4 regions of the Mesorhizobium sp. NZP2077 genome follow, and region 1 is predicted to be linked to each of the others. Evidence: riboswitches for the same ligand, from Rfam matches in the RefSeq annotation. Region 1 holds a riboswitch; each other region holds the start of a gene.
The links. A riboswitch is a leader RNA that binds a small molecule or an ion and turns the genes downstream of it on or off. The one in region 1 is predicted to bind cobalamin.
Positions count from the first base shown of each region.

Region 1 (5,412 bases):
CGGCGTCGCGGACTTCGTCATTGGTTGCCGGCGGATCAAAATTGAACAGGGTCTTGATGTTTCTGCACATCGCTTCCGTATCTCCTCTTGTCCTGGAGCCGTTTCAATCGGGCGAGCTTAACCCTCAACCATGATCGTGTCCAAAAACCGGTAAGGCAAGACCGTCATTCGCGACCGTGACTCAGTCAGCGTCGAGCGGCTCGGTTCCGACCGGCTTGCCGTCGCGCGACAGCCTGATCTTCTCGACCTTGTCCTCGGCGGCCTTCAGCAGCCGGTCGCAATGCGCCTTCAGCGCCTCGCCGCGCTCATAGATCTTGATCGACTGGTCGAGCGCCACGTCGCCACGCTCCAGATCATCGACGATCTTCTCCAGCGCGTCGAGTGCCTGCTCGAAGCTCATCGCCTTGACGTCTTCGTTGGTCTCAGCAGCCATCGTTTATCCTTTCATCAGTCGGCCGACATGGGCGGCGACCGAAAATGCCAGTCCCTGCAGATCGTAGCCGCCCTCGAGCAGGCTGACGAGCCTGTTGCCGCTGTGGCGGGCCGCACGCTGCATCAGCTGGCCCGTCGCCCAGTCGAAATCGTCTTCGGTCAGGTTGATTTCGGCCAGCGGGTCGCGGTGATGCGCGTCGAAGCCGGCCGAAATGATAATCAGATCGGGCGCGAAATTGTCGAGCGCCGGCAGCACGCGCGACAGGAAGGCATCACGAAACACATCGCTGCCGGTCTGCGGCGCTAAGGGCGCGTTGACGATGTTGCCGGCGCCAGTCTCGCTCTTCGCGCCGGTGCCGGGATAGAGCGGCATCTGGTGCGTCGAACAATAGAGCACCGACGGATCGTCCCAGAAAATATCCTGCGTGCCGTTGCCATGGTGCACGTCCCAATCGACAACCGCGACGCGCTCGACGCCATGCTTCTTCTGCGCATAGCGCGCCGCAATCGCCGCCGTGTTGAAGAAGCAGAAGCCCATCGCCGTCGTTTTTTCGGCATGGTGTCCAGGCGGCCGCGCGGCAACGAAGACATTGTCGGCACGGCCTGAAAAAACATCATCGACGGCGGCGTTGGCGGCACCGATCGCGGTGATCACCGCTTGCCAGCTCTTCGGGCTGGCGGTGGTGTCGGCATCGACGCGGGCAAGGCCCTCTTCGGGAATGGCAGCGCGGATGCGGGCGACGAAATCGGCGGGATGGGCGTAGAGGATCGTGGCCTCGTCGCCCTCCGGCGCCTTGACGCGGTCAAGCGCGGCGAAGGCCTCGTCGTCGAGCACGCGCTCAATGGCGCGCAAGCGGTCCGGCCGCTCGGGGTGACCGGGCGGTGTGATGTGCTCAAGAAAGATCGGGTGGGTGTAAAGACGGGTTGTCATGCTCCCTATCTAGTGCCCCGGCGCCACGATGGCCATGCGTTGCCGCTTGATGGCTGGGGAAAATCATGCCTGCGTCCATTGGCGTCGCTGCGGGGATTGGCGCTGCCGGCGCTTCGGCGTAAGGTCGCGGCCACTGCCTGGTGCCCGCCGCAAGCGGGAGAATCGGGAACACGGTTGAACTCCGTGGCGTGCCCAACGCTGTGAGGGGGACCGCGCCGGTAAATGCCACTGTCGATGACGGGAAGGCACCGGACGCGGGTTGATCCCAAGCCAGAAGACCGGCCTGGCAGGCATCGTCATCCGCATGGTCAGGCGGCGGACATGGACTGCAATCGCAAGGGGACAAGCGATGCCGGATTCTATGACCGCTCCTGTGGGCGACGGATTTGACCAGATGGCGCGCGACGCGGTCTACCGCGCCATGTTCACGCGGCGCGATGTCCGCAGCCATTTCCTCCCCACCGCACTCGATGATGAGGTGCTGGCGCGGCTGCTGCTTGCCGCCCATCACGCGCCGTCTGTCGGTTTCATGCAGCCGTGGAATTTCATTGTCATCCGCGATGCCGCGCGACGGGCGGAGGTGCGCGACCTGTTCCTGGCCGCGCGAGAACAGGAACTGCCTGAAATCGAAGAAGACAAACAGGCGCTCTACCGCAAGCTCAAGCTCGAAGGCATCTGCGAAAGCGCGCTCAACATCTGCATCACCTGCGACCGCCGGCGCTCGCAGGGTTCGCCGCTGGGACGCTGGCACAATCCGGAGATGGATCTCTACAGCACGGTCTGCGCGGTGCAGAATTTCTGGCTGGCCGCGCGTGCCGAAGGCGTCGGTGTCGGCTGGGTCAGCATCATCGAGCCGCAAGCGCTGAAAGGCCTGCTGTCGATTCCCGAGCACGTGACGCCGATCGCCTATCTCTGCGTCGGCCATGTTTCCGAGTTCGCACCGAAACCGGACCTCGAAACGCATGGCTGGGGCCGACGCCTGCCGCTGCCCGAACTGATCATGAGCGAGACGTTTTGCGGGCAAGGCGAGGCGCAGCTCAAGTCAGCCGTGGCGGACCTCAACATCGCTGCCATTGCGCCGGCGCAGCCCGCCGATCAGCGCGTCGCGCCAGCCGGACCCCAGCGCGAGCCGCCGAACGAGGCCAGCGCCTTGTCCTTCAACTCCCTGAACTTCGACGACGCCTCGGCCAATCGGGCGTCCCAGGCCGGATCGGGCACCTGGCCGGCGATGGTCTTGAAATAGACCTGCATCAGGCAAGCGATGGCGAAGGGTTCGATGAAGGCCGCCTTGAAGGCCCAGGCGAAGACGATGGCGAGCACGAAGGCCCAGCCAGCCAGCTGCCCGGGCATCATGAACAAAATGGCGGCGGCAGGGGCCAGCATCAGCAGGAAGATGACGAAAGAGACGCCCCACATGATGACTGCCAGCCAGACGGCGTTCTTGACCATGATCTTGCCGTTCTGGGCGTAGAGCACAACGGCTTGCCGCGCCGTCTCGAAGGGCGAGGACGAATTGATGCGGATGTTGTAGCCGAGAATGATCTCGTCGACATAGGTCAGCGACAGGCGGATCACCGTGTTGAGGAACGAGACCAGACCACTCAGGCCCGGGATCGGCAGGAAGGCGGCGATGCCGCCGAGCAGGCCGGTGATGGCACGGATGGCGCCCTTGACCAGCTGGTCGACGACAAAAAGGATGTTGGCCTCGGCAAAACGCTCGGTGACGACCTGCTTTGCATAGGCGATCTGGTTCTGGCCATCAGGAACATCCCGGCCATCGATCAGATGGACCATGACGGCGATATGGCCGGCCTTGACAACGTAGAGGATGTATTCGCGGATCCAGTAGACGGCGATCGAAACGATGCCGAAACCGACCACGCCACCCCACAGGGCAAAAGACATAGGCCCGTCGGGATCGGTGGAGATATGGCCGACGCCATAGCCGACGGAGGCGCCGGTGCCGGTTGCCACGATGTAGGCCAGCGTGATGCCGAAATAGATGATCATGCGAAAGACAATGAAAGGCCAGGTCCTGATCATGATGGACACCGACCGGCCGATCTCGAAATCCCACATGGCCCGAATCTCCCCTCAGAGATGGCTGCGGAGGATGCGCTCACCCCAAAGATTGTCAATCGGGGGTGGCCAGCGAGGCGCCGAACGGGGATTTTAGTTCTGTTATGAACCTGGTTTCCTGAGCAGCCCCTCCAGCAATTGCTTGAACGCCGCCACCACCTTCTTCGACGTCGCTTCGGGGTCGTTCGAATTGGCGATCCGCTGCGCCGCCTGGCTGCTGGCGCCATTGATCAACCGTGCGGCAGTCTCGGGGTCGACGCTGGGGACGACCACCCCTTCCTCTTGCAGCGCGATCAGATGATCGGTCATTGAACCGACGCAGGCATTGGCATTCGACCATTGTGCCGGATCTCCAAGAACGGCCGGACCGTCGCGGAACATGATGCGCTGGATTTCCGGCTCCAGCGCCATTTCGATATAGGTCGTGCATTCGTCGACGAAATGCTGCCAGCGAGTCGGCGCTTTCGACGCGACCTCATTCACCCGGGCCGCCATCTCGCCATCGATTTCTGCGATAACCGCCTCCAGCAGCCCCTTCTTGTCGCCAAAATGGTGATAGAGCGCGCCGCGAGTCAGTCCGGCGGATGCGGTGAAATCATCCATCGACGCTTCGGCATAGCCTGTCGTGCCAAAGGCCTGGCGGGCCGCGGCGATCAGCTTGGCGCGCGTCTCGGCGATCATCTCTTTGCGGGGTCTGTGCATTCTGTCTGGCCTTATCCACATACGTTCCGTATGCCAATTGACATACCTCGCGTATGGTCTACCTAATTCTCATACGCTCCGTATGTAATTGGCAGATCGCCTTTTGTCGAGGAACCCCATGCAAAACCCCTATGCTGAAATCTTTCGTGCTCCTGGCGCCAAGGGCTTCGCGGCCGCCGGCTTCATCGCGCGCCTGCCGATCGCCATGGCGCCGATCGGTATTGTGGCCATGCTGTCGCAGACGCGCGGCGAATACTGGCTGGCAGGTGCGGTCTCGGCGACTTTCGCTCTCGGCAACGCATTCGTTTCGCCGCAAACGTCGAGGCTGGTGGATCGCCTTGGCCAGACGCGGGTTGCGGTCCCCACGACCCTCATCACATTTATCGCCTTTGCGGTGCTGATTATTGCGGCCAATCAGGACTGGCCGGTATGGACGCTGTTCGTGTCGGCGCTAGCGGCAGCCGCCATGCCCAGCATGCCGGCAATGGTTCGCGCGCGCTGGACCGAGCTTTTTCGCGGACGTCCGCAAATGAACACTGCATTCGCCTTCGAGTCAGTCGCGGACGAGCTGGTCTATATTCTCGGCGCATCGCTTTCGGTAGGACTAAGCGCCGCGCTGTTTCCGGAAGCCGGCGTCCTGGCAAGCACGCTGTTTCTTGCCATTGGCTGGGCCGCGTTCATCCTGCAGCGTTCAACCGAACCACAAGTGCGGCCGGTTGGTCATGACTCCAGCGGCTCGGCCATCCGTCTGCGGCCAGTGCAGATCATCACCTTCGCCATAATCTTCGTTGGCGCGACTTTCGCGACGACGGAGGTCAGCACGATAGCGCTCACCAAGGAGCTCGGCCAGCCCGGTGCCGCCAGCCTCGTTATCGGCGTCTATGCAGTGGGATCGTTCGCGCTCGGCATCGTGGTCGGCGCGCTCAACCTGAGGGCACCACTGCAGCGGCAACTCGCCATTGCCGTCGCCGTCCTGGCGTTCAGCACATTGCTGCCGCTCACGGCTGGCTCAGTGCCGCTGCTGGCCCTGACCGTGTTCCTTAGCGGCGTGGCGATCTCGCCGACCTTCATCACCGCTTTCGGGCTGATCGAGCGGCATGTGCCGGAAGCGATGCTAACCGAGGGCATTACCTGGGTGACAACAGGGATCGGCATCGGCATGGCGCTGGGCGCGTTCGTCGCCGGCGCGGTGGTGGATGCGTTCGGCGCCCAGAGCGGGTTCTGGGTCTCCGTTGCATCGGGCACGATTGCGCTGGCCACCGTGCTGC
Region 1 is NZ_CP051293.1:5,523,232-5,528,643, forward strand. It holds gene HGP13_RS27670 (DUF2277 domain-containing protein) at 1-70, opposite strand, end outside; gene HGP13_RS27675 (exodeoxyribonuclease VII small subunit) at 182-433, opposite strand; gene HGP13_RS27680 (histone deacetylase family protein) at 437-1,363, opposite strand; cobalamin riboswitch at 1,485-1,665, shown strand; partial or broken gene bluB (5,6-dimethylbenzimidazole synthase) at 1,758-2,342, shown strand; gene HGP13_RS27690 (hypothetical protein) at 2,459-3,442, opposite strand; gene HGP13_RS27695 (TetR/AcrR family transcriptional regulator) at 3,545-4,144, opposite strand; gene HGP13_RS27700 (MFS transporter) at 4,263-5,412, shown strand, end outside.

Region 2 (5,412 bases), 1.4 Mb from region 1:
GGGCAAGGCCAAGCTCGATCCCTGGTTGATAGGCGCAGGTCTCACCTACCGCTTCTGAGGACGAAGCACGGGGCACTTTTCGAAGTCCGCGCGCGGATCTTCCGTGCCGAGAAGTGGACCCGCGATGGTCTTGAATGAGTTGTTGGCATGCGCGTAGAAAACGATCATTGCGACGTGATCGGTGTGCCGGCCGCTCCCACGCAACTTGATCGTCTTTCTTCTGCGATTCTGCGGCAGGGGGGGATGGCGCGAGTGTCGCTGCCAGGCGATGTGGTGACCTGGGCGGCAGGCCGTCACCAGACGCTCAGGCAGATGCTTTCCGACCAGCGTTTCAACAAGGACTGGCGACAGTGGCGGGCGCTGCAGGACTGCGAGATTCCCGAGGATCATCCGCTGATCGGGATATGCAAAGTAGACAACATGACCACGGCGCACGGCGCCGATCACCGGCGCTTGCGCGGCCTGCTGTCCAGCAGCTTCGCGCCCAGTCGTATCGCCTTGCTGGCGCCACGGGTCGAACAATGCGTCGATCGACTCCTGGCCGAGATGGCGCAGCGCGGCGGCAGTGCCGATCTGATGAGCGAGTTCGCCGCTCCGCTGCCCACCAACGTGATCGCCGAACTGTTCGGTTTGCCGGACGAACAGCGCGAAGAGATCGTCGCGCTCACCTACAGCCTGGCCAACACCTCCGCCACAGCCGAAGAGGTGCGACAGACGCGGCAGCGCATCCCGGAGTTCTTCCGTCGCCTGATCGCGCTCAAGCGGGGCCAGCTCGGCGATGATCTGGCTTCGGCCCTGATCGTCGCGCGTGACAAAGGCGAGCTCGTTTCCGACACCGAGCTCATCGACATGCTGTTCATGGTGCTCTCTGCGGGCTTCGTGACCACCGCCGGCGTCATCGGCAATGGCGTGCTGGCATTGCTGACGCATCCGCAGCAACTGCACCTGGTGCGCAGCGGCCAAGTTCCGTGGTCACAGGCGATCGAGGAGATCCTGCGCTGGGGCAGCTCAGCGGCCAATCTGCCGTTCCGCTATGCCACCCAGGACGTGGAGATCGACGGATGCATGGTCCGCCGCGGCGATGCCGTCCTGATGGCGTTCCATGCGGCGAACCGGGACGAAAAGGCCTTCGGTCCCGGCGCCAACAGGTTCGATGTCACCCGGCGGCACAACCCGCATTTGTCATTCGGCGAGGGGCCGCATTCCTGCCTGGGCGCTGCGCTGGCGCGCCTGGAATTGCGCTGCGCCTTCCCCGCGCTGTTCGGGCGGCTGGAGGATCTGGCGCTGACCATCGCTGCGGAGGACGTCGTCTACATGCCGTCTTACGTCATTCGCTGCCCGCAGCGCCTGCCGGTCAGCTTCCGCCCTTCCGTCGCTTAGAGAGCGCGGCATTCACCCCGGATTCGGTGATTCTCGGTTCGCCGGGGTGGCTGGTCTCGCACGAGGGGGGGCGAGCATGCCCGGTTACGCACGATCGTGGCGCCGGCCTTCAGCAATCGCAGGGTGAAGCTGCTCGCGCAGCAGGTCGAGGCGATCGCCGCGCAGTTGTTCGAGACGCTGGCGGCCCAGCCCCAGTCCGCCGACCTGAGGCGCCACCTCTTCTTTCCGCTTCCGGACATGGTTATCAGCGTGCTGATGGGCGAGTGCGCAAGCACGCTTAGCGAAGCCGAGCGGGAACAAATACCGGGATTCCCGGCGGACCGTGACGACCTGGCCCGACTTTACGCCCTTTGGAGCCCGGCGACCTCGATCTGATCCGGCGTCGCCGATGGGGACAAGGATCTCTCCGAGCCTGCACTGATAAGAGGCGGCATCGTAAGCGGCTTTGGGCGAAAGAGACCGATCAGCGCAAGGGCATTATTCGCATCATCACATAAACATCTTGTTATATGTATTGACAAGGAGCGAAGCGGCTGTGATTGTGCGTATGTCATGGTTCTCCGTGCGGCACTGCCGTAGCGGAGCTAAGAGGGAAGCCGGTGCGATGCCGGCGCTGCCCCCGCAACTGTTAGCGGCGAGCCAAGCCCATTGGTGTCACTGAGGCGAACGGCCTCGGGAAGACGGGCACAGGCTTTGACCCGCGAGCCAGGAGACCTGCCACGACGAACAACGTCCACGGGCGGGGTGTCTCGGTGGCCGCGGTAGCCTGGCTTCGTGCCGCCTGCTCGCGCGTTCCTTGTCCCCACGCCCCAACCATCGGGGTATGGCATGACTGTCTCTCAACAAATTCCAGTGGCAACGCTCGGCGTGCCGCGTATCGGTCGACGGCGGGAACTCAAATTCGCGCTTGAAAGCTACTGGTCCGGAAAATCTCCCGCTGCCGACCTGCTCGCGACGGCGAAGGCGCTACGCGCCGCCAGCTGGAGGGAGCAGCACGATCGCGGCGTGTCGAAAATCCCGTCCAACGATTTCTCGCTTTATGACCATGTGCTCGACACCGTCGCCATGGTCGGCGCCGTGCCGGCACGATACACCTGGACTGACGGCGAGGTCCCACTCGATACCTATTTCGCAATGGCGCGCGGCAACCAAGATCAGGCCGCTGATTGCGGACATGCCGGTGACGAGCATGCGGCCAACGGGCATGGCCTTGCCGCGATGGAAATGACCAAATGGTTCGACACCAACTATCACTACATTGTGCCGGAACTTACCGACGATCAGAGCTTTGCCCTCTCGTCGGCGAAACCGGTCGATCATTTCCTCGAGGCCAAGGCGCTCGGCATCCACACGCGCCCGGTCCTGCTTGGACCGGTTACCTTTCTCAAGTTGGCGAAGTCACCTGAGGAAGGTTTCAACCCTATCGCGCTCCTGCCACGGCTGCTGCCCGTCTACGAGGAGCTCCTGCGGAGGCTGAAGCTCGCGGGAGCCGATTGGGTGCAGATCGATGAGCCGGCGCTCGTGGTCGATCTGGTTCCCAACGAACGGGATGCGCTCCAATTCGCCTACTGCCGGCTGTCAAAAGCAGCACCGGAGTTGAAGATCATGGTCGCTACCTATTTCGGATCGCTGGGAGACAATCTCGAGACCGCAATTTCTCTGCCCGTGGCGGGACTGCACGTCGATCTCGTGCGCGCTCCAGAGCAGTTGGAGACCGTCGGCCGGCTCGCGCAGAAGGAACTTGTGCTCTCGCTCGGGCTGATCGACGGCCGCAACGTCTGGCGCGCGAACCTGCCTGCCATACTTGACCGCATCAAGCCGATCGTCGCCGGCTGGCCGCTGGACCGCGTGGAGATCGCCCCGTCCTGCTCGATGCTGCATGTGCCGATCGACCTGGACATGGAGACGGCACTCGATGCGGACGTGAAATCGTGGCTCGCCTTCGCGGCGCAAAAAACCGACGAGCTGGTCGTGCTCGCCCGTGCCCTGGCTGAAGGCCAGGACGCGGTCGCCGCCGAACTGGAGGCGTCGGCTGAGGCTGCCGCCGCTCGCGCGACATCCGCTAAGGTGCATGATCCGCTCGTCGAAGGTCGGGTCGCCAGCATCAAGGTCGCCATGACGCGCCGGAAGAGCGCATTCGACGTGCGCTCCAAGCTTCAGGGCGACACGTTTGGCTTGCCATCCTTCCCCACCACGACGATCGGCTCCTTCCCGCAAACAGCCGAGGTTCGCAAGGCGCGGGCAGCCCATGCCAAGGGCGAGCTGAGTTACGTCGACTATGAGGCCTTCCTGAAAAAAGAGATAGAAGCCGCCGTTCGCTGGCAAGAAGAGATCGGACTCGACGTGCTGGTGCACGGCGAATTCGAGCGCAACGATATGGTGCAGTATTTCGCCGAGCAGCTCCGCGGCTTTGCCTTCACGCAGCATGGGTGGGTGCAGAGCTATGGCTCGCGCTTTGTGCGACCCCCGATCATCATTGGCGATGTGTCGCGACAAAATCCGATGACACTACACTGGTGGCGATACGCCCAGTCGCTGACGCCAAAGCCGGTGAAGGGCATGCTTACCGGCCCGGTGACGATCCTCAACTGGTCCTTCGTCCGAGACGACCTTCCGCGCTCAGCCGTCTGCCGCCAAGTCGCGCTCGCCATTCGCGATGAAGTGAGCGACCTCGAAAAGGCCGGCGCCAGGATGATCCAGATCGACGAAGCCGCACTGCGCGAGGGCTTGCCGCTTCGTGAGGCCGACTGGGAAACCTATCTCGACTGGGCCGTCGAATGCTTCCGGCTGGCTTCAACGGCGGTTGGCGATGCGACCCAGATTCACACCCATATGTGCTATTCCGAGTTCGGCGACATCGTGGACGCGATTGCTGCAATGGATGCCGATGTGATCTCCATTGAAACCTCGCGCTCGCAGATGGAACTGCTCGATACGCTGCGAACCTTCAAGTATCCGAACGAGATCGGTCCCGGCGTCTATGACATTCACTCGCCGCGGGTCCCGGAAGTGGGCGAAATTTCCAACCTCATCATGCTTGCGCGCGAGCGATTGTCGGATGGCCAACTGTGGGTGAATCCCGACTGCGGTCTCAAAACGCGCAGGTGGGAGGAGGTCCGCCCTGCCCTGGTGAACATGGTGGCTGCGGCACGCGCAATTCGGGAAAAAGCGCAGACGGCGTAGGGCTCGGTGCCACTCGCCGGCGGTGAGCGGCAACGCCACACACCGGGCATCCTTGGGGGAGTCTATCCGGCGCGCCCAAGGCAATCGCGCTGCCGGTGACGAAGCGCCTCGGCAAGCTTGGCCTGGCCGCGGCCCTTGTTACGGCGCGTCGAAGTCAGCTTTCCAGACGCCGCCGTTGGCTGGCGATCGAAGGAGGCTTGGCCTCAAATGAGCCGGCCAGAAACGAGGCGGCTCACCGCCAGCCAGTTTCGGATTATTCCGTATTGGGATAATCCAGTATCACTATCGTCTCCCCGACCTTGATCGCCGAAACCCCGTTCCCGACCATCGGGAGAGGCATCGGCGATCACGCGGCGCCGGTCTGCGGAGCGTGTTCCGGGAAACCGGATACAGGGCTAAGCTGGGGAAGGTTCAAACGGCACTTCTGGAGACTATTGAGGCGGCATCGACGCTCTGCCATCTGCACCGGGCCAATTCCCGCTCGATGGCTCCGTCTGCCTCTGGCTGCAATCACCATCACCGCGACGGCGAAGCCGAGCGGCCGCAGCTGGCTGGCGGACCCCTTGTGTTTTGATGGTGAAGATCCGGCGCCGGACCAGGAAAGCCATCGCGGAAAGTGCGGGGTTGGCTTGCTCCTGGCGTGATCGGACCGCGCCCAATCGCGACGCGCAGATGGCCGAGATTCATGAGCGGCGTCCTAAATCTCAATCGCTGCGCAAAATGCGTGCTTCGAGCGCAGCTGCGACGAAAGCTCGTCTAGCGGCTGGTGGATGGGTCTTACCGCGTAACACCTGCAGACAGGTGTCCATCGCTATCCTGCGTTTATCGGTCTCATGATGCAGATCCCGC
Region 2 is NZ_CP051293.1:6,903,870-6,909,281, forward strand. It holds gene HGP13_RS33885 (OmpW family protein) at 1-58, shown strand, start outside; gene HGP13_RS33890 (cytochrome P450) at 148-1,380, shown strand; partial or broken gene HGP13_RS33895 (cytochrome) at 1,395-1,641, shown strand; cobalamin riboswitch at 1,917-2,117, shown strand; gene metE (5-methyltetrahydropteroyltriglutamate--homocysteine S-methyltransferase) at 2,233-4,563, shown strand; gene HGP13_RS33905 (DUF982 domain-containing protein) at 5,268-5,412, opposite strand, start outside.
Region 2: it holds a riboswitch for cobalamin, as region 1 does, so the genes downstream of both, metE (5-methyltetrahydropteroyltriglutamate--homocysteine S-methyltransferase) here and bluB (5,6-dimethylbenzimidazole synthase) in region 1, are expected to answer to the same signal.

Region 3 (5,412 bases), 2.2 Mb from region 1:
GGCGACACCGTCGCCTTCACGCGCCGGGCGGGCAATGAGCAGATCGTCTGTGTCTTCAACCTCGGCGCCAAGCCGGCCACGGTTGACCTTGGCAGCCGACCCCTGCAACCTTTGCCGGGACACGGGTTTTCCGGGCAGACGAGCCCCGGTTCGATCGAGCTTGGCGGCTACGGCGCCTGGTTCGGACGTATCGACTGAAATCTTTGAGGAAATCACTGGGAGGAAACCAATGGCCGATGTCAATCTGAGACAAGTGAAGAAGTCCTACGGCAATCTCAACATTCTCCATGGCATCGACCTCGATATCAAATCGGGCGAGTTCATCGTCTTCGTCGGTCCGTCGGGCTGCGGCAAGTCGACCTTGCTGCGCTCCATCGCCGGGCTCGAGGAAATCACGTCGGGCGAGTTGAAGATCGACGGCGAAGTGGTCAATGACGTGCCGCCGTCCAAGCGGGGCATCGCCATGGTGTTCCAGTCCTACGCGCTCTATCCGCACATGACCGTCTACGACAACATGGCGTTCTCGATGAAGATCGGCAAGGAGAACAAGGCCGAGATCGACCGGCGCGTGCGCCAGGCGGCGGAGATCCTGCAGCTGACCAAATATCTCGACCGGCTGCCCAAGGCGATGTCGGGCGGGCAGCGCCAGCGCGTCGCCATCGGCCGCGCCATCGTGCGCAATCCGAAAGTGTTCCTGTTCGACGAGCCACTGTCTAACCTTGATGCCGCGCTGCGCGTCGCCACGCGTATCGAGATCGCCAAGCTCAAGGAATCGATGCCCAACACGACCATGATCTACGTCACCCACGACCAGGTCGAGGCGATGACGCTGGCCGACCGCATCGTGGTGTTGAAGGACGGCCATATCGAGCAAGTCGGTACGCCGATGGATCTCTACAAGAAGCCGGGCAATCTGTTCGTCGCCCAATTCATCGGCTCACCGGCCATGAACATCCTGCCGGCGACCATCGACAAATCAGGCAACCCGACCGTCGTCAGCCATGTCGGGGGGCGCAAGGCTACGGTGCCGATTACGACACCTGCCTCGGCGAAGGGGGCGGCGGTAAGCTTCGGCGTGCGACCGGAGGATCTAATCATCGCCACAGGCGCGGATTATCTGTTCGAGGGAACAGTCGATTATGTCGAGCAGCTCGGCGAGGTTCAGCTGGTCTATGTCGACATCGGCCGCGCCGACCTGCCGCTGGTGACGAAGCTGCCGGGCAATGTCGAGGTCAAGCGCGGCTCGACGCTGCGGCTGAGCGCCAATGCCGAGGACCTGCATATCTTCGATGCGGACGGACATTCCTTCGCGCTTCAAAAGCCGGAAGCAAAAGCAGCCTGAGGCCGCCGGTCCTGCTGGCTGAAGGCGACACAAAAAAGCGGCGGGCCGGGCCCGCCGCTCTCTTTTTCGGAACATCAGCTTCGGCTGTTAACGGCCGAAGAGGTTCCGGCCGCTGCCCTGAGGGGCGGACTTCTGCACGTCGCCCGACGAATTGAGCAGCTTGTAGACCGGCGAGCCGCTTTCACGGATCGAAGCCGTGCCGCGAATTGCCAACCGGAGTCGCGGTAGGCTGGTTGGCGCCATTGACGCCATAGTTGTCGCCGCCTGCGAAGGCTCTACGTTCCGGATCGATTTTGATCGCCGGTACAGCCGTCACCGAAACGATTCTCGTGACCGTTGACCTTGATCCGAGCGTTGCGCATGCGTGTCGCGCCACATGGATGCGATGTCGCTTTCATGCCGATGTCGCAAGCGCTGTCGTGATTAGATGATGTCATCTCAGGTGCCGCTTCGTGACGATGGAGCGGAGAATTGGGAAGCCGGTCAGAATCCGGCGCTGCCCCCGCAACGGTGGTGGAGTTCAAGTCGCAACGGGAGACCACTGGGCGAAAGCCTGGGAAGGTGTCGCGATCGTCCGCAAGGACACTCCAGAGCCCGGAAACCAGCCCGAGATTTCTAGACTCGACTGATCGCGGTGGGCGGTCAAGAGGCGGATCGCGCATGCCGGCTTTCGCCGGCCTGCGTACGGTCCTTCCTCAATCACCACCATAATCAGTCATTGGAGCGACGTGCGTCCACTTGGACGCACAAGTGCGCTCCAAGGCTTTGAATTTGCGCATCGTGCTTTCCGAGATCGATTTCGGGCCGATGCGGCGAACGAAGAGGACAGGACATGGATACGCGCGACGACATGCTGAAGCTCTTGAACAGCCGCAGGGACGGATTCTCGCTCGAGCAGCCGTTCTACACGGATCCCGATTTCTTCAAACTGGACATGGAGCTGATCTGGTATCGCGACTGGCTGTTCATCGGCCATGATTGCGAACTGCCCAAGCCCGGCAGCTTCATCACCGTACAGATCGGCGATTATCCGGTCGTGCTGGTGCGCGATCAGCAGGGCAAGATCAACGCCTTCCACAATTCCTGCCGCCATCGCGGCAGCCGCGTCTGCAACACCGACAAGGGCATGGCCGCCAAGCTGGTCTGTCCTTACCACCAGTGGACCTATGAGCTGGACGGACGCCTGCTGTTTGCCCGCCAGATGGCCGACGGTTTCGACAAGAGCCAGTTCGGCCTGAAGCCGGTCGCCTGCGAAAGCGTGGCCGGCTACATCTTCATATGCCTGGCCAAGGAGCCCGCCGACTTCGCACCGATGCGGGCGATGATCGAGCCCTACCTCAAGCCGCACCGGCTCAGCGAAGCAAAGATCGCCTTCGAGAGCACGATCGTCGAGAAAGGCAACTGGAAGCTCGTCTGGGAAAACAACCGCGAGTGCTACCATTGCGCCGGCAATCACCCGGAGTTGTGCAAGACCTTCCCGGAAGCCCCGACGGTGACCGGCGTGCAAGGCGCCGACAGCGATCCGGAGATGCTGGCGCACTGGGCGAAGTGCGAGGCGGCCGGCCTGCCGAGCAAGTTCCGCATCGACCCGGCCGGACAATACCGCGCCACCCGCGCGCCGCTGCTGCGCGAGGCGGTCAGCTACACAATGACCGGCAAGCGGGCGGTGAAGAAGAACCTGTCCGACACAGTCTCGGCCGACCGCATCGGCACCTTGATGCACTATCACTACCCGACGACTTGGAACCATATCCTGATCGACCATGCCGTCACCTTCCGCGTGCTGCCGATCAGTGCGACCGAAACCGCGGTGACGACCAAATGGCTGGTCCACAAGGATGCGGTCGATGGCGTCGATTACGATCTTGCCGAACTCACCCATGTCTGGACCGAGACCAACGACCAGGATCGCCGCATCGTCGAGGAAAACGCCTTCGGCATCCTGTCGCCGGCCTATGAACCAGGCCCCTATTCGGAGCTGCATGAGGGTGGCGTGATCCAGTTCGTCGACTGGTACGCCCGCTTCATCGGTCCGCGCCTCGCCGACGATGGCAAGCCGGCGCTGCGCAGTGTCGCCTGAGAGGTTGAGGGATGAACGCGATGACTGATCTTGGCCTCTATCGCCATCTCGACCAGATGGCGCCCTGGAACGACAGGCTGCAGGTACTGGAAGTGATCGGCGTCAGCGACGAGGCGCCTTACGTCAAGACCTTCACCTTCCGCTCCGACAACCAGACCTGGTTCCGCTACAAGCCGGGCCAGTTCGTGACGCTGGAACTGCCGACACCGGACGGGCCGCTGATGCGCACCTACACGCTGTCGTCCTCGCCGTCGCGGCCGTTCTCGATCGCGGTGACGGTGAAGGCGCAGGCCGGCAGCATCGGCACGCGCTGGATGTTCGATCACCTGAAGCCCGGCTCGCACGTCAAGGCCTATGGGCCGAATGGCGATTTTTCGCTGCACAGCCATCCGGCGGCCAAATATCTGTTCATCTCGGCCGGCTCCGGCGTGACGCCGATGATGTCGATGCTGCGCTGGCTGAATGACTGCGCGCCATGGACCGATGTCGGCTTCGTCAACTGCGCGCGGCGGGCCGAAGAGATCATCTTCCGCAAGGAGCTCGAACTGCTCGGCGGCCATATGCCGGGCCTGTCGCTCGGCTTCATGATCGAGGAGCGGTCAAGCCGCGAGGGCTGGTACGGCCATATGGGCCGCATCGACGCCATCCGGCTGCCGCTGCTGGCGCCCGATTTCCGTGAACGCGAGATCTTCTGCTGCGGTCCGGACCCCTTCATGCGCGCCGTGCGCGGCATGCTGGACGCCGCCGGCTTCGACATGACGAAATACCACCAGGAAAGCTTTGCCGCGCCCGCGGTGGAGGAAATCCCGGCGCCGTTCGCATTGCCGGCTGACGACGGTGCTGCCGTTCCGATCGAAGCCAAAACACCGATCCGCTTCGCGCTTTCGGACGTCGACGCCGAGTGCGTCGCCGGCCAGACCGTGCTGCAGACCGCGCGCTCTTCGGGCGTGCGGATCCCGGCGGCCTGCGAGTTCGGCCTGTGCGGGACCTGCAAAGTGAAGAAAGTCTCCGGCGCCGTCGAGATGAGCCACAATGGCGGCATCCTCGATCACGAGATCGACGACGGGTTCATCCTCGCCTGTTGCTCGAAGCCGTTGTCGGCACTCGAAATCGAAGCCTGAACGGTTCGCACTCCAGCTGATTCCCCAAAAATGGCCGGCGATTTGCCGGCAACGCTTGCCTTGCCAACGAAGAACCGAGCGTTTACAGGCGTTGTCGGTGGAAGCGATCCTGCTGGGGGGGCGGGATTTGCAAAGCGGGGCAACAACGATGCGTGATGGCAACGCCTATGCGGTTGCGAGCAGGGACATCGTCTTCGAATCCTTCGATGGCGAGGCCGTGGTGCTCAACCTTGCGAACGGCAAGTATTTCGGCTTCTCCGATTCCGGCAGCAGGGTCTGGCAGGCGCTCTCTTCCGGGGTCGATGCCCTGGCCCTGGCCGGGCTCCCCGCCGGCGGTTCGACACTCGGCGCGGCTGAACTCGAACATTTCATCTCGCAATTGCTTGAACTAGGGTTGCTGGTGCGCTCGGAAGCGGCGGCGCAACCGCTGCCAGGCGATTCGGCTGCCGAGCTTGCCGCCACGATCGAACCGCTCAAGGTGAGCATTCACGACGACCTCGCCGACCTGATCATCGTGGATCCCATCCACGAGGTCGAGGAACCCCTCGGCTGGCCAGCGGTCAGGCAGGCATCCTGACGAGCCGCTTGTGTAGGGGATAGAAGGGCGCAGGATGCCGCGCGTCACGCTCGAAACCTTGCCGGATTACGCCCGGTATCTCATCACCGCCGCTGAAGCCACACTTTATCCGGCCACGCGGACGGTCCGCCTGCCCCGCCTGGAGCTGACCGCGCATGTCGGTCCCGGAGTGCTTGCCGATGCGCTTGGCCACGCCTTCGTGGAGGCCGCGCATGATGATGCGGAACCGTCGGCGTGCCGCATCTTCATCACTCACCCTGGAATCGAGGGCATCCCTGAGCCGGCGCGTTGG
Region 3 is NZ_CP051293.1:413,196-418,607, forward strand. It holds gene HGP13_RS01850 (alpha-glucosidase family protein) at 1-198, shown strand, start outside; gene ugpC (sn-glycerol-3-phosphate ABC transporter ATP-binding protein UgpC) at 230-1,342, shown strand; partial or broken gene HGP13_RS01860 (DUF680 domain-containing protein) at 1,430-1,667, opposite strand; cobalamin riboswitch at 1,766-1,967, shown strand; gene HGP13_RS01865 (aromatic ring-hydroxylating dioxygenase subunit alpha) at 2,175-3,422, shown strand; gene HGP13_RS01870 (hybrid-cluster NAD(P)-dependent oxidoreductase) at 3,443-4,543, shown strand; gene HGP13_RS01875 (PqqD family protein) at 4,641-5,120, shown strand; gene HGP13_RS01880 (serine kinase) at 5,155-5,412, shown strand, end outside.
Region 3: it holds a riboswitch for cobalamin, as region 1 does, so the genes downstream of both, HGP13_RS01865 (aromatic ring-hydroxylating dioxygenase subunit alpha) here and bluB (5,6-dimethylbenzimidazole synthase) in region 1, are expected to answer to the same signal.

Region 4 (5,412 bases), 2.0 Mb from region 1:
TCGACGCGATCGACGACTTCGCCGTCCAGCTCCAGCACAAGGCGCAAAACGCCATGCGCCGCAGGGTGCTGCGGCCCGAAATTGATGTTGAAATTGCGGACGGAGGTTTCAGCCATTCTGGCGCCTCAATTCGTCTTGGCTTTTTCGTCCCCGGGCAGCACGTAATCCGTGCCTTCCCAAGGGGAAAGAAAATCAAAATTGCGGAATTCCTGCTTGAGCTCGACCGGCTCGTAGATGACGCGCTTAGCTTCGTCGTCGTAGCGCACTTCGACGAAGCCGGTCAGTGGGAAATCCTTGCGCAGCGGATGGCCTTCGAAGCCGTAATCGGTCAGCAGGCGGCGCAGATCGGGATGGCCCGAAAACAGCACGCCATAAAGATCATAGGTCTCGCGCTCGAACCAGTCGGCACCGGGGAAAACACCGGTGATCGACGGCACCATTGTCTCCTCATCGGCCAGAACCTTGACACGGATGCGGACATTCTGTTTCGGCGAAAGCAGGTGGTAGACGACGTCGAAGCGCTTGGCGCGCGACGGATAGTCGGCGCCGCAGACATCGATGATCGAGATGAACTGGCAACGCGCATCGTCGCGCAGGAAAGTCACCACTTCGATGAGATCGCCCGGCTCGACATGGATGGTCAGCTCGCCATAGGCGATCGCCGCGTCATTGACGCGGCCGATCAGCTTTTCGCCGAGATAGGTCGACAGTTCGCTAAGGGATGCGGCCATGGATTTACCGTTCGATCGTGCCGGTGCGGCGGATTTTCTTCTGCAAGAGAAGAATGCCGTAGAGCAGGGCTTCGGCGCTCGGCGGGCAGCCGGGCACATAGATGTCGACCGGCACGATGCGGTCGCAGCCGCGCACCACCGAATAGGAATAGTGGTAGTAGCCGCCGCCATTGGCGCAGGAGCCCATCGAGATGACGTAGCGCGGCTCCGGCATCTGGTCGTAGACCTTGCGCAGTGCCGGCGCCATCTTGTTGGTCAGCGTGCCGGCGACGATCATGATGTCGGACTGGCGCGGCGACGCGCGCGGCGCAACACCGAACCGCTCCGAATCGTAGCGCGGCATCGAGGTGTGGATCATCTCGACCGCGCAGCAGGCCAGACCGAAGGTCATGAACATCAAGGAGCCGCTGCGTGCCCAGGTGATCAGTGCCTCGGTCGAGGTGACCAGAAACCCCTTGTCGGCAAGCTCATTGTTGATTTCGAGGAAGAAGGGATCGTCCTCCCCCACCGGCCGGCCGGTGTTGGGATCGATGATGCCCTTCGGCTTCGGCGCGACGAGGGTGCCTGAACTGTCGTTCAATCCCATTCCAGCGCTCCTTTTTTCCATTCATAGGCAAAGCCGATGGTCAGCACTGCCAAAAACACCATCATCGACCAGAAGCCGAGCATGCCGATCTTCGAGAAGGATACGGCCCAGGGAAACAGGAAGGCCACTTCCAGGTCGAAGATGATGAACAGGATCGACACCAGGTAGAAACGGATGTCGAATTTCATGCGGGCGTCGTCGAACGAGTTGAAACCGCACTCGTAGGCGGAAAGCTTTTCGGGATCGGGATTGCGGTAGGCCACCAGGAACGGTGCGGCCAGCAGCGCCAGGCCGACGACCAGTGCCACGCCGATGAACAGGACGATGGGCAGGTACGAACTGAGGAGTGCGTTCATGCTCGGCTTTCCGTTGGAGCCAATCCACTTTGATTACAGCACCGGACCTTAATGCGGAAGCGTGACAGTTTAACCGCTGAACCGTTTTAAGGAGCCTATGCTGCAACGCGGCGAGGGTTAGCGCAGCACTTCCAGCGAAGCAAGTCAAACCTTGTTCAAAACACCGGCCTGGACGGCATGTCGCGCTAAACTGGTCCGATCAGCTCCTGTTTGATTTCCTTCATTTTGTACTCCACTTTTGTCTCCTGACAGGGTTACCGCCAAAACCCTGCTAGCATGGGCTGGAATCACCCGTCTGTATGACGGCAAACGAGCCATAAGAGTCGCATCCGAATGAAGGAAAAGATCTCGCTTGCCATGGCCCGGCGCATCGCGCTCGCCGCTCAGGGATTTCTCGCTCCCCGCCCAAATGGTACGCCCGATCGCCGCCACTTCGCCCGTGTCCTCTCCCGCACCGGCCTGCTGCAGATCGATTCCGTCAGCGCGGTGGTGCGCGCGCATTATATGCCGCTCTATTCGCGCCTCGGCCCCTACCCTCTCGCCCTGCTCGACAATGCCGCCGTGACACGCAAGCGCACGGTGTTCGAATACTGGGCGCACGAGGCCTCCTTCCTGCCGGTCGAGACCTACCCGCTGATGCGCTGGCGCATGCAGCGCGCCGAGCAAGGCGACGAGATGTATCTGGGGCTGGCCAAATGGGGCCGCGAGCACGCCGCCTATATAGAAGAGATCTACCGCGAGGTCGTCGCGCGCGGCCCGATCGCTGCTTCGGCGCTCGAGGGCCAGAAGGGTTCGGGTGGTTGGTGGGGCTGGAGCCATGCCAAGCACGCCTTCGAATGGCTGTTCTGGGCCGGGCGCATCACCACGGCGCACCGCCGCGGCTTCGAGCGCTTCTACGACCTGCCGGAGCGCGTGCTGCCGCAAGCGATCCTCGACCTGCCGGTACCGGCCCCCGAGGACGCGCATCGCGAATTGCTGCGCATTTCGGCCCGCGCCCACGGCGTCGCGACATCAGGCGATTTGCGCGACTATTTCCGCCTGTCGCCGGCCGACATGAAGGGCCGGCTGGAGGAACTGGTCGAGACCGGCGAACTGGTGCCGGTGCGCGTCGAAGGCTGGGACAAGCCGGCTTACCTTCACAGGGACGCCCGTTTGCCCCGAAAAATCGAGGCCCGCGCCTTGCTGGCGCCGTTCGATCCGGTCGTCTTCGAACGATCGCGCTCGGAGCGGCTGTTCGATTTCCACTACCGCATCGAGATCTACACACCGGCCGAAAAGCGGCAATACGGCTATTACGTCCTGCCCTTCCTGCTCGGCGACAGGATCGTCGCACGCGTCGACCTCAAGGCCGACCGCCCGGCGAGCGTCCTGCGCGTGCACGCGGCCTACCCCGAGCCCGGCGCGCCGCCTGAAACCGCGGCGCAACTCTTCGAGGAATTGAAGCAGATGCAGGGCTGGCTCGGCCTTGAACGGATGGAAGTGACCCCCGCCGGCGATCTGGGCCCGGCGCTGGCCGACATGGCGGTGTCGTAGCCGCGCGTTGACACCGCCGCCTGCAAAAGCCTAAATCCGCTCCAGACGGTCCCTTGCCCGCAACGGCAAGGGCTAAGAGGGAATGCGGTGCGGGACAAAACCCCAAATCCGCGGCTGTCCCCGCAACTGTAAGCGAAGAGCCAAGGCCGAAAGCCACTGGGAGGTTCCCGGGAAGGCGGCACCCAAGGCGATGACTCGCGAGCCAGGAGACCTGCCGTCTGCGACAAGATAATCCGATCGCCCGGCGGGTTTCCGGGCAAGGAGCCCGGTTTTTGGACCACTACAGCAGTTTTTCGGCTGGCACAGCGGATATTCCGTCCGCCGATGGCGATGCTTTGGCCGGCGTCACCGTCATTGTCTGCGCCTCCTGCCGCGATGAAACCGGCTCGGATGCCCATCCGCGTGCCGGCGAACTTTTGGCCGAAGATACGCGCCAAGCCGCAGCGGCCGACACGATCCGCGTTCGCACGGTCGAATGCCTCGGCAATTGCAAGCGCCGTCTCAGTGCGGCCATCCTGCGCGATGGCTGCTGGAGCTATGTGTTTGGCGACCTGACCCTGACCAGTGGCGCCGACCTCGTCACTGGCGCAAAGCTCTTCGCCACTTCGACGGACGGCCTCATCCCATGGCGCGGCCGGCCTGATTCCCTCAAGCGCGGCCTCGTGGCGCGTATTCCACCTCTCGACATGCTGAAGGACCAACCATGAGCGCTTCCGTCTCCCGTGTACCCTGCACCGTCGTCACCGGCTTTCTCGGCGCCGGCAAGACGACGCTGGTTCGCCACCTCCTGGAAAACGCCGGCGGCAAGCGCATTGCCATTATCGTCAACGAGTTCGGCGACATCGGCATCGACGGGGAGATTTTGAAAGGCTGCGGCATCGACACCTGCCCCGAGGAAAACATCGTCGAACTGGCCAATGGCTGCATCTGCTGTACCGTCGCCGACGATTTCGTGCCGGCGCTCGACAAGATCCTGTCGCTGACGCCGAAGGTCGACCATATCCTGATCGAAACCTCGGGCCTGGCCCTGCCCAAGCCGCTGGTCCAGGCTTTTCAGTGGCCGACGGTGAAGAGCCGCGTGACCGTCGACGGCGTGATCGCCGTGGTCGACGGCCCGGCGCTGGCCGAAGGCCGCGTCGCCAACGACATCGACGCCTTGCAGGCGCAGAGGACTGCCGACGACTCACTCGACCATGACGACCCGGTCGAGGAGGTGTTCGAGGACCAGATCGCCTGTGCCGACCTGATCATCCTGTCGAAGAGCGACCTGATGGATGCCGCCGGTTCGGCCCGCGCCAACGCCATCATCAATGAACATTCCGCCCGCGCGGTAAAAATCGTGCCGACGTCGCATGGCAAGGTCGATTCCTCGGTGCTGCTCGGCCTCGGGCTCGCCGTCGAGGACGATATCGAAAACCGCAAGTCCCATCATGACGGCGCCTTCGACCACGAGCATGACGACTTCGACACCTTCATCGTCGACATTGCCTCGGTCGCCAATCCCGACGAGCTGGCAAAGCGTGTCGCCACCGCCGCCGAACAGGAAAACGTGCTGCGCGTGAAAGGCTTCGTCGAGGTCGGCGGCAAGCCGATGCGGCTTTTGCTGCAGGCCGTCGGCCCGCGCGTCAATCATTACTACGACCGCGCCTGGACGGCTGAGGACGACCGCCGCTCACGCCTCGTCGTCATCGGCCTCAAGGGGCTGAACCGCCCGGCAATCGAGCGTATACTCGCCGGCTGATTTCAGACACGGGCCGCGATGCACATCCTAACCACGACCTCCGCCTCGCTCGACGATCTCGCCGAGCCGGTCGATCTGCGGCAGACGCCGGCGGATATCGTGGCCCTGTCCTTCACCGACAGCGACCTCGCCGGCCTTGCAGCCGCGTGGAAGGCGGATGCCGGCCGCCTGCCCTCGATGCGGCTGGCGGCGCTACGCGACCTGCGCCACCCCATGTCCGTCGACCTTTGGGTCGACAGCGTCGCCCGCCACGCCAAAATCATCCTGGTGCGCATCCTCGGCGGCTACGACTGGTGGCGCTACGGCTGCGACCAGCTTGCCGCGACGGCCCGCGAACGCGGCATCAAACTGGCGCTGCTTCCGGGTGAAAGCCACGACGAGGATCTGCGCTTGATCGAAGCCTCGACACTGCCGCGTGAGGAATTGGATAGCCTGCTCGGCTATTTCCGTGAGGGCGGCCCGGCC
Region 4 is NZ_CP051293.1:3,534,568-3,539,979, reverse strand. It holds gene HGP13_RS17500 (NADH-quinone oxidoreductase subunit D) at 1-116, opposite strand, end outside; gene HGP13_RS17495 (NADH-quinone oxidoreductase subunit C) at 126-731, opposite strand; gene HGP13_RS17490 (NADH-quinone oxidoreductase subunit B) at 736-1,317, opposite strand; gene HGP13_RS17485 (NADH-quinone oxidoreductase subunit A) at 1,308-1,673, opposite strand; gene HGP13_RS17480 (winged helix-turn-helix domain-containing protein) at 2,007-3,206, shown strand; cobalamin riboswitch at 3,236-3,440, shown strand; gene HGP13_RS17475 (DUF1636 family protein) at 3,479-3,913, shown strand; gene cobW (cobalamin biosynthesis protein CobW) at 3,910-4,947, shown strand; gene cobN (cobaltochelatase subunit CobN) at 4,966-5,412, shown strand, end outside.
Region 4: it holds a riboswitch for cobalamin, as region 1 does, so the genes downstream of both, HGP13_RS17475 (DUF1636 family protein) here and bluB (5,6-dimethylbenzimidazole synthase) in region 1, are expected to answer to the same signal.